DNA from 3 places in the Bacillus hominis genome. Region 1 is predicted to be linked to each of the others. Evidence: riboswitches for the same ligand, from Rfam matches in the RefSeq annotation. Region 1 holds a riboswitch; each other region holds the start of a gene.

Region 1 (4,739 bases):
TTTCTTCCAAGTAAACCCGCTGATAACGGCAATAAAAATGCCGAGTAATGAAAGTGTGCAGCTGTGAGTAAAACAATGTCAGAACTAAAGTGCATAATTGAAAGTTTTGCTACAGAAGCAAAGAACCAAAAACCGCCTAGAAACAAATAAATAAACGCACTATCTATTGCTGTTTCTTCTAAAGGCTTCCATCCTCTTTCTAGCAACCTACTAACACCAAATAATGCAATAATTCCTGTATACATAAACCAAAGGAGTGCAAAGACAAAATGATTTGTTATGAAAGCTAGCATCGCGCTAATTGCTGCAATTGGATATAAAAACGATACGAATTTATAAAATAGTAACGATGATCCATTTCTTGTTCTTTTATCAATAATGCAAAAAGACATCGGTATAAATAGTAAAACGGATAATAATATAATTGCCTCAACTGGATTTACATTCGACCACTCATATATTAAAAAAACAATATAACAAGCAAGCCCAAATATTATATTTCTCATATCGTTTATTTCCTTTCCACAAATGTTCCCTTATATGAAAATAGCGAACCAATTAACGGGTTTCGTACTTGTACATGAATTCGAAAACATTGTAGTTCGTCATCAAAGCTTTCAACAATGTTTGCTTCTCCATACAAAAATTTCGGCAACGGAATTTTTCTTCCAAACATAAAAAACCATTGTTTCTTTGACGAAATATGCATTGCCCCTATCTCATCAATATGAAAATTCAACGTAGAAACGAGTATGTGCGGTTCACCAAAATAATCTACAATTTCATTTTCTGTTTCATCCAACTGCATAACCGCGTTAAAATATCTTTTCTTATTATGAAAATAAAAAGTACGATTCCACCGTACAAGTTCATTTCCATGTTCATCCCGCTCAGCGGTATTATGTATCGTAAATGGAACTTTCTTTCCCCGCTCGGAGAAAAACATTCGAAACTTCGATGCAATTTTCAATATCAATTTAACAAAAAAAGAGCCACCGTAAATTTCATCCATCTTTCCTTCTCCAGTAAAGCTATTTTCTTCGGTAATCTCATAGCGTTTCTGTAATTTTGGATGAAGTCTTTTATAAGAATTTCCTAGTAGTCTTTCATAAATATTAGCCATACATTATCACTTTCTCTTCCTCTTGCAATTTTTTGCACTCGGTAAATCAAAACTATTTATATAACCGACAATCGATACCCCCATAAGTAGAACGTTTAATGTAATTGGATTAAACGGCTCTGTAAAGCTTATGATATTTGTAAATCCAGCTGCTAATGTTAAGACTAGCAACAAAATAATATGCATTAAAAATAATTTTCGTTTTGGAAGTGGCAATATCCATACAACACCAAAAAATACTTCTAATAACCCAATTATTTTGAGAGCAAACATGCTATTTTCATTGGAACCAATAAGCATAGAAAGCATTTCCACTTCCTCTGGATGAGCAAAGATTATTTTCGGTACAATCCCTTGATATAACCATACGAAAGCAAATAAAAAACAAACGAGCCAATACGTAATCGTTCTTTTAATTAGCAAACTAGGATGAAGCCCCTTTTCTAACCATAATTTGAGGGCATCAAAGCTCCAAGCAGTCGCCCATCCTAATAAAGGTCGAAAAATATATGAATCAATTACATTTCCTATACGACCAAATCTCGTGTCATAATCATATTGCGTTTCAAAATGAATGTATTCTTTATTCGTTGTATACTTCCAATAACCACGCCCTATTTGTATAAGTGATAATGTATTATCTGTCCAAAATTTCAAAGAAGAAATTCTTTCACCAGTTTCTTTTCTTATTTCACCTATCGATTCACCTTCCCCAGCTATTTCAAGTCCAAATCCGATCTTTGTTTTATATAAAAACTGCTGCGGTTCTCCTTCTTTTTTCTCTAAATACGAAATTTCAGTAAAGCGAGCATCCCACTCTGTATGTATGTCTGGTTCTTGTGTATATTCCCATAGTTTTTCCATTGTTGTTTTCATTTCTGTTGCAACGTAAATAGGCTTTTTCTTACTCATTCCCCCACCTCCTAAGTACTATATTTTTAATGTACATGCAATGAATTTATTTTGCTACATTTTTCACAAACTTCTTTGTAAAAAAGAAAGAATTTAAAAAATATATAAAACACTTGATTCCCCCAAAAATTTGAATTATTATAAAACAAATGTTACCAACAACTTCATAATTCAAACACTCTCGCCTAAAACGTGAGATAGAGGTTGCAATACTTATGAGTATTCTAATGGAGACACAGAGATGTCTATGAAATTAGATGAAAGGAAGTGTTGCCGAAATCGATAAATTTCTCTGTATTTATCAATTGGGGCTGTTTTCGAATAGAAACAGAACTGTCATATATACAAAAGTGTATGTATGAAGAGCTATCTACAAAAAAGAGATATCATTTTTTATGATATTCCTTTTTTGGCGGTTTTTTTATTAGCTCCGTTTTCTGTTTCCCTTTTCCTGTAACAGCACCATCCTCACTTATTTGAGATGGTGTTTTTTGTTTTTTTCTCTGGTAACTACAGGAATATTGGGATTTATATATGTCCTAATCTATTCTTAAAAATGGACGAAAGAAGGAATTCGTAATGGAAACGATTGTACAAAAATTTGGTGGTACTTCTGTCGGAAGTGTTGAACGCATTCAACATGTAGCAAATTTAATTATTGAAGAATATGAACGAGGACATAGCATTGTCTCTGTCGTTTCAGCAATGGGAAAAAGTACGGATGAACTTGTAGCACTTGCTAACGCTATTACTGAAAATCCAAGTAAACGTGAAATGGATATGCTCCTATCTACAGGAGAACAAGTAACCATTTCATTATTAACAATGGCACTACAAACAAAAGGTTATAACGCAATTTCATTAACAGGATGGCAGGCTGGTATTACGACAGAATCTGTACATAATAGTGCACGGATTACTGATATTAATACTGGTCGTATTCAGTCTCACCTTACTGAAGGCACGATTGTTATAGTAGCTGGTTTCCAAGGAGTAAGTGAAGAAAATGAAATTACAACGCTTGGACGAGGTGGTTCTGATACAACTGCTGTCGCATTAGCTGCGGCACTAAAAGCAAAAAAATGTGATATTTATACAGATGTGACCGGCGTATATACGACTGATCCACGAGTTGTACAAGATGCTTATAAATTAGATGAAATTTCTTATGACGAAATGTTAGAACTTGCCAACCTTGGTGCTGGCGTATTACACCCACGCGCTGTCGAATTTGCTAAAAATCATAACGTAGTTTTAGAAGTTCGCTCAAGTATGGAACAAGAAAACGGAACAATTGTAAAAGGAGAATGTACCATGGAACAACAATCAATCGTTAAAGGTATTGCATTTGAGGATAATATTACACGCGTCACAATTAAAGGATTAGAACAAGGTGCACTTTCAACAGTTTTCTCTACATTAGCAGCAGCACATATTAATGTAGATATTATTATTCAAAGTATTACAAATGAAGGAACTGTCCACCTCTCCTTCTCAATCCATTCTAATGATTTAAGAGAAACATTAGAAGTATTGGAACAAAATCAAGAAGCACTTCACTATGAATCTGTAGAACATGAAAATCATTTAGCGAAAGTATCAATTGTAGGATCAGGTATGGTATCTAATCCAGGTGTCGCTGCGAATATGTTCACTACTTTAAAAGAAGGCGGTATTCATATTAAAATGGTGAGTACATCTGAAATTAAAGTATCAGTTGTCATTGACCGAATTCACTTAGTAGATGGTGTTGAAGCACTGCATCAATCATTTATGGCGAAAATTGAACCTTTAGTGCAAATGATTTAATTTCTGCCGGTAAAACTTACAACAAATTATATTAATCTATTTCCTTCCTATATAAATAGAAAGCTGTTCACATAGAATTTTAAAACTCTATGCAGACAGCTTTTTATCTTGTTATCAATATTCATAAATCACTATAAAACAATTAAATTATTCATTATATCCTTTCCTAGGAAATATACATGACTCTTCTCACTTCTTATCACAAATATCCTTTTGCTATTCTCCTTGAAAAAACAATCTATCTTCATTCAAAATAACTTTTTTCACGTCAGAGTAAAAAAGGGAGAGTAGCTCTTATTCCACAGCTACTCTCCCCCACACTTATATTAAAACAGATGAATGTTTTCTTTCTTGCAAGCTTCACGTAAATCGTCAGGCCATACAGAAGATTGAACTTCACCGATATGTGCTTTACGTAAGAAGTACATGCACATTCTTGATTGTCCAATACCACCGCCAATTGTTAATGGTAGTACATCTTCTAATATACCTTTATGGAAATCATACTCACGTTTAAAGTCATCACCAGTTTTCGTTAACTGCTCATCAAGTGATTTACTATCAACACGAATTCCCATTGATGATAATTCGAACGAAGCTTGTAATACTGGGTGCCAGAATAAAATGTCACCGTTTAATTTCCAATCGTCATAGTCAGCTGCACGTCCATCGTGTTTTTCACCTGAACGGAGTGCATCACCAATTCCGATAATAAAGACTGCACCGTGTTCTTTCGCAATTGCATGTTCACGATCTTTCGGCGTTAATTCTGGATATTTATCTTCTAGCTCTTGGGAAGTAATGAAAACAACATCTTCTGGTAAATACTTTCCAAGGAACGGATACTTTTCAAATAAGTGATCTTCTAAATCTTTGAATATTCCATAAATTGTTC
Region 2 (4,739 bases), 1.1 Mb from region 1:
GAACATGCTAACGCGCTCTTCTCTTGAAGCGTGTGGTTGAATTCTTTCATATAAACTTCTTGGTGAAGCGTGGAACATACGAATGAGTTTCCCGCTCATATAAAACTCGATTGAAAATGGTAAACTTCTTAAATACTCATTTTGTTCTTCTGACAGTTGTTTTTGATGCCATTTTAACGCTTCAAATTCAGTCGGTTTTGTAATAAAATCATCCCAGTTTCCCATAACAACTTGTTCACATTCTTTACGAACGATTTCAATTACTTCGCTTGAATGAGGGCCTTTTCCGACTAAATCTCCAAGACAAATAATGCGCTCAATTCCTCTTAATTTAATGTCTTGTAGCACAGATTCTAAAGCTGGAATATTACCATGTATATCTGAAATTATCGCTATTTTATCCAAATGAATCCCTCCATCATCTATTGTTCATCATATCCATATGATATGATTGATACCATTTTGAAATATAGGACGAACAATGATCATAATCTTCTAAAATTCGGTTCACTCACTCTATTAATATATGTACAAACTACCTAACACTTCATGCTCTCGTTTATTTTCCCCTTTAAACTCTACTGCAAAAGGATATTCGCCTTGATTCTTCAGGCATTCTAGCACTAATCCTTCGCCAATTGGTTCACAAAACTGTACATGAATGTCACCAAATGATACGCTTTGACACTCTGCATTCCATTCTTCATTTTGTATAACTGTACTTGCAGTTAGCTCCATTATTTCTTTCCATTTCCGCACCGTTTCTCGAACATTTTTCACTGCGTAATGAATCGTTTCAATTTGTTGTACTTTGTTTTTATGTTCCGCGATTGTCCCAACGTTGCGTAAATCGTTTCTTCTTTCTGCATCTGTTTCATTCCACTGTATAAAGAATGGTAATTTCGGTCCGTTCTCTTCTTGTTTTACGAATAACATTTTCCATTCTAAAAGTCTGCCATCTTGTCTCATACGTTTCCCTTCAAATGGCCCTATCGTATGTAAACCGTGCTTACTCAACTTATCTGCCAGTTCTTCAATGGCATCTGTTCGGATTGCGATTTGTAGCATTCCTTCTCCATTTTGTAATTTCACCACTGTTTCTTGTACTAATGGATTGTCTGCTTCTTTCGCTTTTTCTTCATGCTGAACAGCTAAAAATTCTATATATGATAAATCAAAATAACATAAACTATTCCAAGTACCCCAATTCATATGCTCTCCGCCTAATGCAGTATGAAATCCAAGCTCCTGCATTTGTTTTGCCGCTTCCTCTGGTGTACAATGCACCGCGTGAACGAGATGATCAAATAGTAACATGTCTTTCTCCCCTTTCTCTCCATCCTTTTATTGTATATTTTATTTTTCTTTCATTCAATTCAAAAAACTTTAAAACCTAGTTGATTTATAAGATTAATATGTATTATAATGAAACAAATTTATATATTGCTGATTGGAAAAACCAAAGGCACTTTTCTCATATGGGAAAAGTGCCTTTTTATTTATTTATTATTACAGGGGGATTATTTATGCAGAAATTAATTGTCTTTGCTATTATTGGATTTTTCGCTCAATTGATTGATGGAGCACTTGGAATGGCGTACGGAGTAACGTCTTCCTCTTTATTACTAATGTTTGGTATCGCACCGGCTGTTGCATCTGCATCGGTTCATTTAGCTGAAGTCGTTACAACTGCGGCTTCTGGTGCATCTCACATACGATTTGGAAACGTTGATAAATATACAGTTTCTAGACTTACATTACCTGGAGCAATTGGCGCATTTGTTGGGGCATGTTTTTTAAGTAATTTACCTGGCGATGTAATTAAACCGTACATTTCCTTATTTTTATTTACTTTAGGGGTTTATATTTTATTACGATTCATCATTCAAAAACAAATTGTTTCTTCAAATAAGCGTATGTCTGCTAAACAACTTGTGCCGCTCGGTCTGTTCGCAGGATTCGTTGATTCAACTGGCGGTGGTGGCTGGGGACCTATTACGACACCTGTTCTTCTTGCAAGAGGAAATGATGCTAGAAAAGTTATTGGATCTGTAGATACGAGCGAATTTCCTGTTTCACTCGCTGCAACAATCGGCTTTTTCATCTCACTTGGTTGGGAACAAATAAGCTGGGTTTGGGTATTTGCCCTAATGCTCGGTGGTATTGTTGCCGCACCAATCGCCGCATGGTTAGTACGCATCGTTCCTTCGCATTTACTTGGCGTACTCGTTGGCGGACTTATTATCTTTACGAATATACGTACATTACTTACATCATTTAAAGTTGATCCAACTATTATTACACTTTCTTATGTTGTAGTTGGTCTTATCGTTATTATCTCTATTTTCATTTCTGTCCGTAACCACTCGAAACATTCAACAATTGGATACCCAACAGATCAAAAACAAATGCTACCATAATTACGTAAAATACCGCCCGATTTACTTCGAGCGGTATTCTTTATTTTCAATCTTCCAATTTATCATCGTTTCAGTACTATTTACTCTTTTCATATGTAATTTCTCTAATACACGAATTGAACTATTGTTATCAAAGAGTGTCTCCGCCATAATCGTTTCTACTTCTCCTGTCTGAAAAGCCCACTTTATTAATTCGTCTACAGATTCTGTAGCATAACCTTTATTCCAATATTTCTCAATAAATCCGTAACCAATTTCTACTGTATGATTCTCGTTCGGTCTCCCTTTAAATCCTATATCACCTAAAACGATGTCATCTTCTTTCCGAATAACATACCACGCGCCCCACGGTAATAAATCCGCATCTTGTTTCACATTTTCTATATGCCCTAAAATATGCGGGCCACTATTGTATCCTTGATTATTAGCAATGTGAACATTCTCTTCTGTACACGGCACTATATGTAATCTTTCCGTTTTTAATTTCATTATTATTTCCCCTTTTCACTTAAAAGATAGGTTAATCATAACAAAAAAACATGATTTCAACATCAATGTCGAATTATATTTTCTGAATTTCCTTTCATTTTTAAAGGGTTTTTCATTATTTTTTGCGAAACATTTGTATAACAATTTTTTCTTTGCTTATCGTTACATAAAAGTAGGTTCGGGTGGAGTTTTGCAAACGTTTCCTAAACAATAACCGATAATTTTTGACTTTTCCTAACAAAATTCCTTGCAATATTTTCAGAAAGTCATTACAATTGCCATATATTAAAAATCTTAGCAATATATAAATCCTCATCAGTCCGATGAGGTAGAGGTTGCGACTTTTAAAAGTAGAACGGACGAGACACAGAGAATGTCACCGACCCCGTTTGAAAGGAAAAGTTGCCGAAGTTTATATTTCTTCTCTGGAAATATGGGCTGGGGCTGTCTCCGAAAGGAACAGAACTGTCACGTTTACAAAATTACCGTGTAAACGTGGGGTGCTATCTTAACGGAAGGGTATGATGGGGTGGTTATTTGTGAAACGTTCCGCCAAATTCCTTTGGCGGTTTTTTGTACTTTTCTCCCCCCGCTCCTTCCTATCTTACAAGAAAAGGAGTGTTGAACATGAATAGCGCAACGAATCAAACTACCTCTAAAACACAAACTGCACAAGGAAAAGGTGAATTAAAACGTAGTTTAAAATCAAGGCACCTTACGATGATTTCTCTCGGTGGTACAATTGGTACCGGATTATTTCTTGCCAGCGGTGGTGTAATCCACACAGCTGGACCTGGTGGTGCACTAATCGCATACGCCGCAATTGGAATTATGGTTTACTTTTTAATGACAAGCTTAGCTGAACTCGCAGCTTACATGCCTGTTACTGGATCTTTTAGTACGTATGCAACAAAATTTGTTGATCCATCACTTGGTTTTGCACTTGGATGGAACTATTGGTATAACTGGGCGATTACAATTGCTGCTGAACTAGCTGCTGTAACATTAATTATGAAATTTTGGTTCCCAGATACCCCTTCTCTTATTTGGAGTGGATTATGTTTAGCTATTATTTTCCTCTTAAACTATTTATCTGTTAAAGGGTTTGGTGAATCTGAATATTGGTTCGCACTTATTAAAGTAGTTACTATTATTATCTTTTTAATTGTCGGCTTCATGATGATTTTTGGAATTATGGGCGGCGAATCTGTTGGATTTAAAAACTTCACTGTTGCAGATGCACCATTTAACGGCGGTATTATGGCAATTATCGGTGTATTTATGGCCGCTGGATTCTCATTCCAAGGAACTGAATTATTAGGAGTAGCTGCTGGTGAAACTGCTGATCCAGAGCGTAATATTCCAAAAGCAATTCGTTCGATCTTTTGGCGTATTCTTTTATTCTATATCCTTGCGATTCTCGTTATCGGTTTATTAATTCCTTACACAACTGAAAGCCTTGCCGCAAGTGATGTAACAGTAAGTCCATTTACACTTATTTTTGAAAAAGCGGGCGTTGCCTTCGCTGCTTCTGTTATGAACGCTGTTATTTTAACGGCCGTTTTATCTGCTGGTAACTCTGGTATGTATGCATCAACTCGTATGCTTTGGGATTTAGCTCGCCAAGGAAAAGCACCAAAGTTCTTAGGTAAATTGGATAGCCGCGGCGTACCTGTTAACGCATTAATCGTAACATCGATTGTCGGTAGTATCGCTTTCATTGCTTCTTTATTCGGTGACGGCGTTGTATACATTTGGTTATTAAACGCATCCGGAATGTCTGGCTTTATCGCATGGGTTGGAATTGCAATTAGTCATTATCGTTTCCGT
Region 3 (4,739 bases), 840 kb from region 1:
AGCAATACGAATGATAAGCCATATGTTTTTTTCATGACTATCACGCCATACCCAATGTATGTATATGTTCCAGCCTTTAATAACCATTAAAATGATAAAGATTGTACATAAAAAAGGTACAGTTAATTGTAATGATTGCATGGCAAGAGGTACGATAATAAGGAACGTAAATATAAGCGGGAAAAGCTGAATGATGTAATTATATAGAAGAGATTTTTTAAAATAGGATGTTAATTTCTCTTCTAGTGCTAGTAAATAGACGGCGTCAGGTTTTTGAATAAATGTGCGAATTGGGCATCTCGTTATAATGAGTGTAAGTACGATTGTGATGAGTAATAAAGATATTCCTTTAGAAGGATCCGTTTTAAGAAACTTGGCGTAATAATATGCACCTACACATGAGACGAAGATGAAGCTATATAGTAAACCGTTAATCATACGTGCAAAATATGTGATGGCATTTTGAATATGTTGTTGAAAGCGAGAGCTCCATAGTGATTCGATTGACATGTTTTTCACCTCTTTTTTCTATTATATATGTTTTATTAAGCAAAAAACGAGCAAATTGCGTTACGCAACTTGCTCGTTTTTCTTTTCTTTATTTTTTTTCTGATCACGATTCATTAATGGATAGAAGGCAAAGCCAATTACGAATAGACCAATTCCGAGAAGGAATGTTTTAATATCGGATGCGCCTGTTTTAATAACCCATAGTGCATAGCAAAGTGCGATAACTGCGACTATGCCATCTGTAATTCTTGCCCGCATTTCATTTTTATACGTTTCACCAGTTGCGACTAGTTTTAACTGGAAGATTGGTGAAACGAGATATGGAATGAGATAGGCCAGTGTTGATACGGTAATAACGAATGTATAAGCTTCCGCAATGGTTCCTGATAATGTTGAGAATAAGAACACTTGCGACATAATGTTTGTTAATCGTAGTGAATGAATTGGACTTCCTTTTTTATTTGTTTTTGCGAAGAAGGAAGGGAAGAAACCTTCTTTTGCTGCTTGATAAGGTACTTCTGAGCTTAATAAAATCCAGCCTAATATGGAACCGAATAGGGAAGTAAGAGCAAGTAATGCCATAAGTTTCCCGCCGCCGTGACCCATTGCAGCGTTTAATGCATCTGCTAATGGACGTTCAGAAGCTTGTAATTTATCAACGTGAAGTACACCCATTGTTAAAATTGTAATTCCTAAATAAATTGCAACTGTTATTAGTAAACCAGCAACAGTCGCACGTTTTACCGTTTTGGGAGAGGTAGCTCGGTTTGATAAAAGAACGGCTGATTCAATCCCGATAAATGCCCAAAGTGTTGTAAGAGCAGCTAAGTTTACTTGTGAAAGGAGACCATGTGATACGCCTTCTTTATCGATCATCGGTGTGTACCATTGCCCAAATTTTGAAGCTTCGAATGCAAATAACGTAACAATGATGAATAGAAGGAATCCGGTTACTTTCGTTGTTGTTGCAAGGAAGTTTAATTTCCCAGCGCCGTTTACACCGTTTGTTAAAATTAAATGTGTGCCCCATAGTAAGACAGAACAAATAGTAAATGTAATTAGTTTTCCAACTTCTATATTGAAAGAGCCGATTGAAAACAATAGTCGTGTATCTTTCATAATCGGGAAGAAGAGCGATAAATATCCCGCAAAAGATGTGATAATGGCAACGTTACTTGCCCAGTTTGCAACCCAATATCCCCATACTATGCTGAAACCAGCCATTTTTTTCTTTTTTGGTGATGAGAATAAAGCATATGCATGACTTTGTGGTCCTGTCGTTAAATCAGGACGACGAATTGCTAAATTACCGAAAACAAGAGCTAGCATTAAAACACCAAACCCTGTTGTTAACCAAGCTAAAGTAACACCGAGAGGGCTAGCTGTTTGTGCCAACGTACTTGGCACCATGAAAATACCAGCGCCAACCATGTTACCGACAACGAAAGCTGTTAGTACCCAAAAGCCCCATTTTTTTTGTTGCATAGAAAATACCTCCAAAGTTAGTATAACCAAGTCAAGCGAGGAGATATGTATGTCTTCCGATTAGGGAAGAGAAGTTCCAAACAAAACAAAAAAAGCACGTAATTTGCCGCTACATGCTTTCTATCTTATAAGAAACCCACGACATACCTCTCGATAGCTCTCCACAAACGAAACGTTTGTGACAGTTCTGCACTTATTAAATGCAGACCCAGCAAGTGTGCATGGTGGACACGACTTACTTCGGCAATCATTCCTTTCTCATTTCTTCATCAATGCCACTACATCTCCTGAAATGATACTCTTAATGACTGCAACCTCTACCTCACCGAGATACGAATGAGGATTTAAATATTAAATTAACGTATTTAAGAGTAACAAATGAATTTTTATACGTCAATGGATATAGCAATAATCAGATTATAGAGAAGAGTTTGTGATTAAAAGGGAGAGGGATTATTATGTAATATTGAATTTTCATAATATAATAAATGTTATTAGCGCTAGATGATTGAAAAGGGGATGAAGTATATGTCTACATGTCATAAACATTCAGTAATAGGTGTGTTAGATTCGGGAGTTGGGGGATTAACAGTTGCGAGTGAGATTATGCGTCAATTGCCTAAAGAGAGCATTTACTATATTGGTGATAATGAGCGTTGTCCGTATGGGCCAAGAAGTGTAGAGGAGGTACAATCTTTCATATTTGAAATGGTTGAGTTCCTCAAGCAGTTTCCATTAAAAGCTTTAGTGGTAGCATGTAATACTGGTGCAGCTGCTGCATTGACTGATTTGCAAGAAGCACTTTCTATTCCAGTTATTGGCGTTATACATCCGGGAGCAAGAGCTGCAATTAAAGTGACAAAGAAAGGGAGAATTGGAGTAATTGGAACTGTAGGTACGATAAAATCTAATATGTACGAACAAGCATTACACGAGCTGGATACATATTTGGAAGTGCATAGTCATGCATGTCCGACTTTAGCTACAGTTGTAGAAAATCAATTAGAAGACACAGCATATGTAATGCAGCAAGTGAAACAAGGTTTACTGCCATTAACGAAAGAAGATATAGATACGTTAATTCTTGGGTGTACGCATTATCCACTGTTAGAGTCCTATATAAAAAAGGAGTTAGGAGAGGCTGTGACGATTATTAGTTCTGCAGAAGAAACAGCGATAGAGTTAAGCACCATTTTACAGCACAAAGGAATTCTGTCTGACAATCTTAATCCAAAGCATCGATTTTTTACGACAGGCTCTGTTTCATCATTTGAACATATTGCTGAGCGATGGCTAGGGTATCAAATTTCTGTAGAATGTGTGAATTTACCTATGGAAAAACAACTCGTGAACTAAATTGTATAAAAAGAAGCTGATCTAAAACTAGATCAGCTTCTACATATAAGATTAAACTAAGTTTAATACAGTTACTTTTTCGCGTGTCATAGACTCAAGGCTCTTACGAATACCTTGTGCGCCCATACCTGAACCTTTTACACCGATGAATGGGAAGTGGTCAGGGCCGCGCTCTGTGCGTCCGTTAATTTGAACAGAACCAGTTTCGATTTTGTTAGCAATTGCAAATGCTTTGTTAATGTCTTTTGTGAAGACACTTGCTTGCAAGCCGAACTCTGATTTGTTAGCAATTTCAATTGCTTGTTCATCTGAAGAAACACGGATGATTGGAAGGATTGGGCCGAATGGCTCTTCCCAAGCAACTTTCATTTCTTCTGTTACGTGGTCGATTAATGTTGGGTAAATTAAGTTACGCTCACGTTTGTTACCGATAACGATCGTTGCACCTTTTTCAACAGCGTCGTCAACTAAACCTTGAACGAAGTCAGCAGATTTGTCGTCTATTAATGGAACGATTGTGCTGTCTTGTTCTGGAGATCCAACTGATAGCTCAGCTACTTGCGCTTTTAATAAGCTAACAAGCTCGTCCGCTACGTTTTCGTGTACAAGTACACGTTTAATAGCTGTACAACGTTGACCAGAGTAAGAGAATGCACCGCTTACGATATGGTTTGCAGCATCTTGTAAGTCAGCATCTTCACGAACGATACCAGGGTCTTTACCACCAAGTTCTAATACAAGTGGAATCATCGCAGCTTTTTTCGCTAAATGTTTACCTGTGTTTGTACCACCTGTGAACGATACCATATTAATGCCTTCGTGTTCTACTAAGTAGTCACCAATTACCGAACCGCGTCCTGTAGCTACGTTTACAAGCCCTTTTGGAAGGCCAGCTTTATGAAGTGCTTCAACCATTTTAATACCGCTAATTGCACCTTGAGTTGCTGGTTTGAAAATAACAGCGTTACCCATAATTAATGCTGGTGCAAGTTTTGCAGCAGATAAGTTTACTGGGTAGTTAAATGGTGCGATCGCTAATACAACACCAAGTGGTGCGCGTTGGATAATCGCAAGTTTAGATTTCGTTCCGCCAGGGAAGCTATCGCCCATCATGCTTTCTCCGTGCATATGAAGAGCTTCTTCAATCGTGTAACGAATGAAGTCAGCTGTACGAACAACTTCTTTTTTTGCATCTTTATATCCTTTACCGACTTCTTTCATAATGATATCGGCAATTTCATCTTGCATATTTACGAGCTCATCAGCCCATTTATATAAGTATTTTGCGCGATCTTGTAGAGAAGCGTCAGCCCATGATTTTTGAGCTTCTTTTGCAGATGCAATTGCTTCATCTACTTCTCCACGAGTAATTGCTTGTACTTGACCAA

What was found. A riboswitch is a leader RNA that binds a small molecule or an ion and turns the genes downstream of it on or off. The one in region 1 is predicted to bind lysine.
Region 2: it holds a riboswitch for lysine, as region 1 does, so the genes downstream of both, QUF93_RS16940 (amino acid permease) here and QUF93_RS10950 (aspartate kinase) in region 1, are expected to answer to the same signal.
Region 3: it holds a riboswitch for lysine, as region 1 does, so the genes downstream of both, QUF93_RS06695 (amino acid permease) here and QUF93_RS10950 (aspartate kinase) in region 1, are expected to answer to the same signal.

What each region holds. Positions count from the first base shown of each region.
Region 1 is NZ_JAUCFS010000005.1:1,663,153-1,667,891, reverse strand. It holds gene QUF93_RS10965 (YndJ family protein) at 1-506, opposite strand, end outside; gene QUF93_RS10960 (DUF4166 domain-containing protein) at 512-1,123, opposite strand; gene QUF93_RS10955 (DoxX-like family protein) at 1,130-2,035, opposite strand; lysine riboswitch at 2,226-2,412, shown strand; gene QUF93_RS10950 (aspartate kinase) at 2,615-3,844, shown strand; gene asnA (aspartate--ammonia ligase) at 4,171-4,739, opposite strand, start outside.
Region 2 is NZ_JAUCFS010000005.1:2,783,993-2,788,731, forward strand. It holds gene QUF93_RS16920 (metallophosphoesterase family protein) at 1-405, opposite strand, end outside; gene QUF93_RS16925 (VOC family protein) at 520-1,317, opposite strand; gene QUF93_RS16930 (sulfite exporter TauE/SafE family protein) at 1,416-2,420, shown strand; gene QUF93_RS16935 (GNAT family N-acetyltransferase) at 2,442-2,909, opposite strand; lysine riboswitch at 3,231-3,423, shown strand; gene QUF93_RS16940 (amino acid permease) at 3,537-4,739, shown strand, end outside.
Region 3 is NZ_JAUCFS010000005.1:821,598-826,336, forward strand. It holds gene QUF93_RS06690 (ABC transporter permease) at 1-510, opposite strand, end outside; gene QUF93_RS06695 (amino acid permease) at 571-1,995, opposite strand; lysine riboswitch at 2,142-2,323, opposite strand; gene racE (glutamate racemase) at 2,524-3,351, shown strand; gene gapN (NADP-dependent glyceraldehyde-3-phosphate dehydrogenase) at 3,403-4,739, opposite strand, start outside.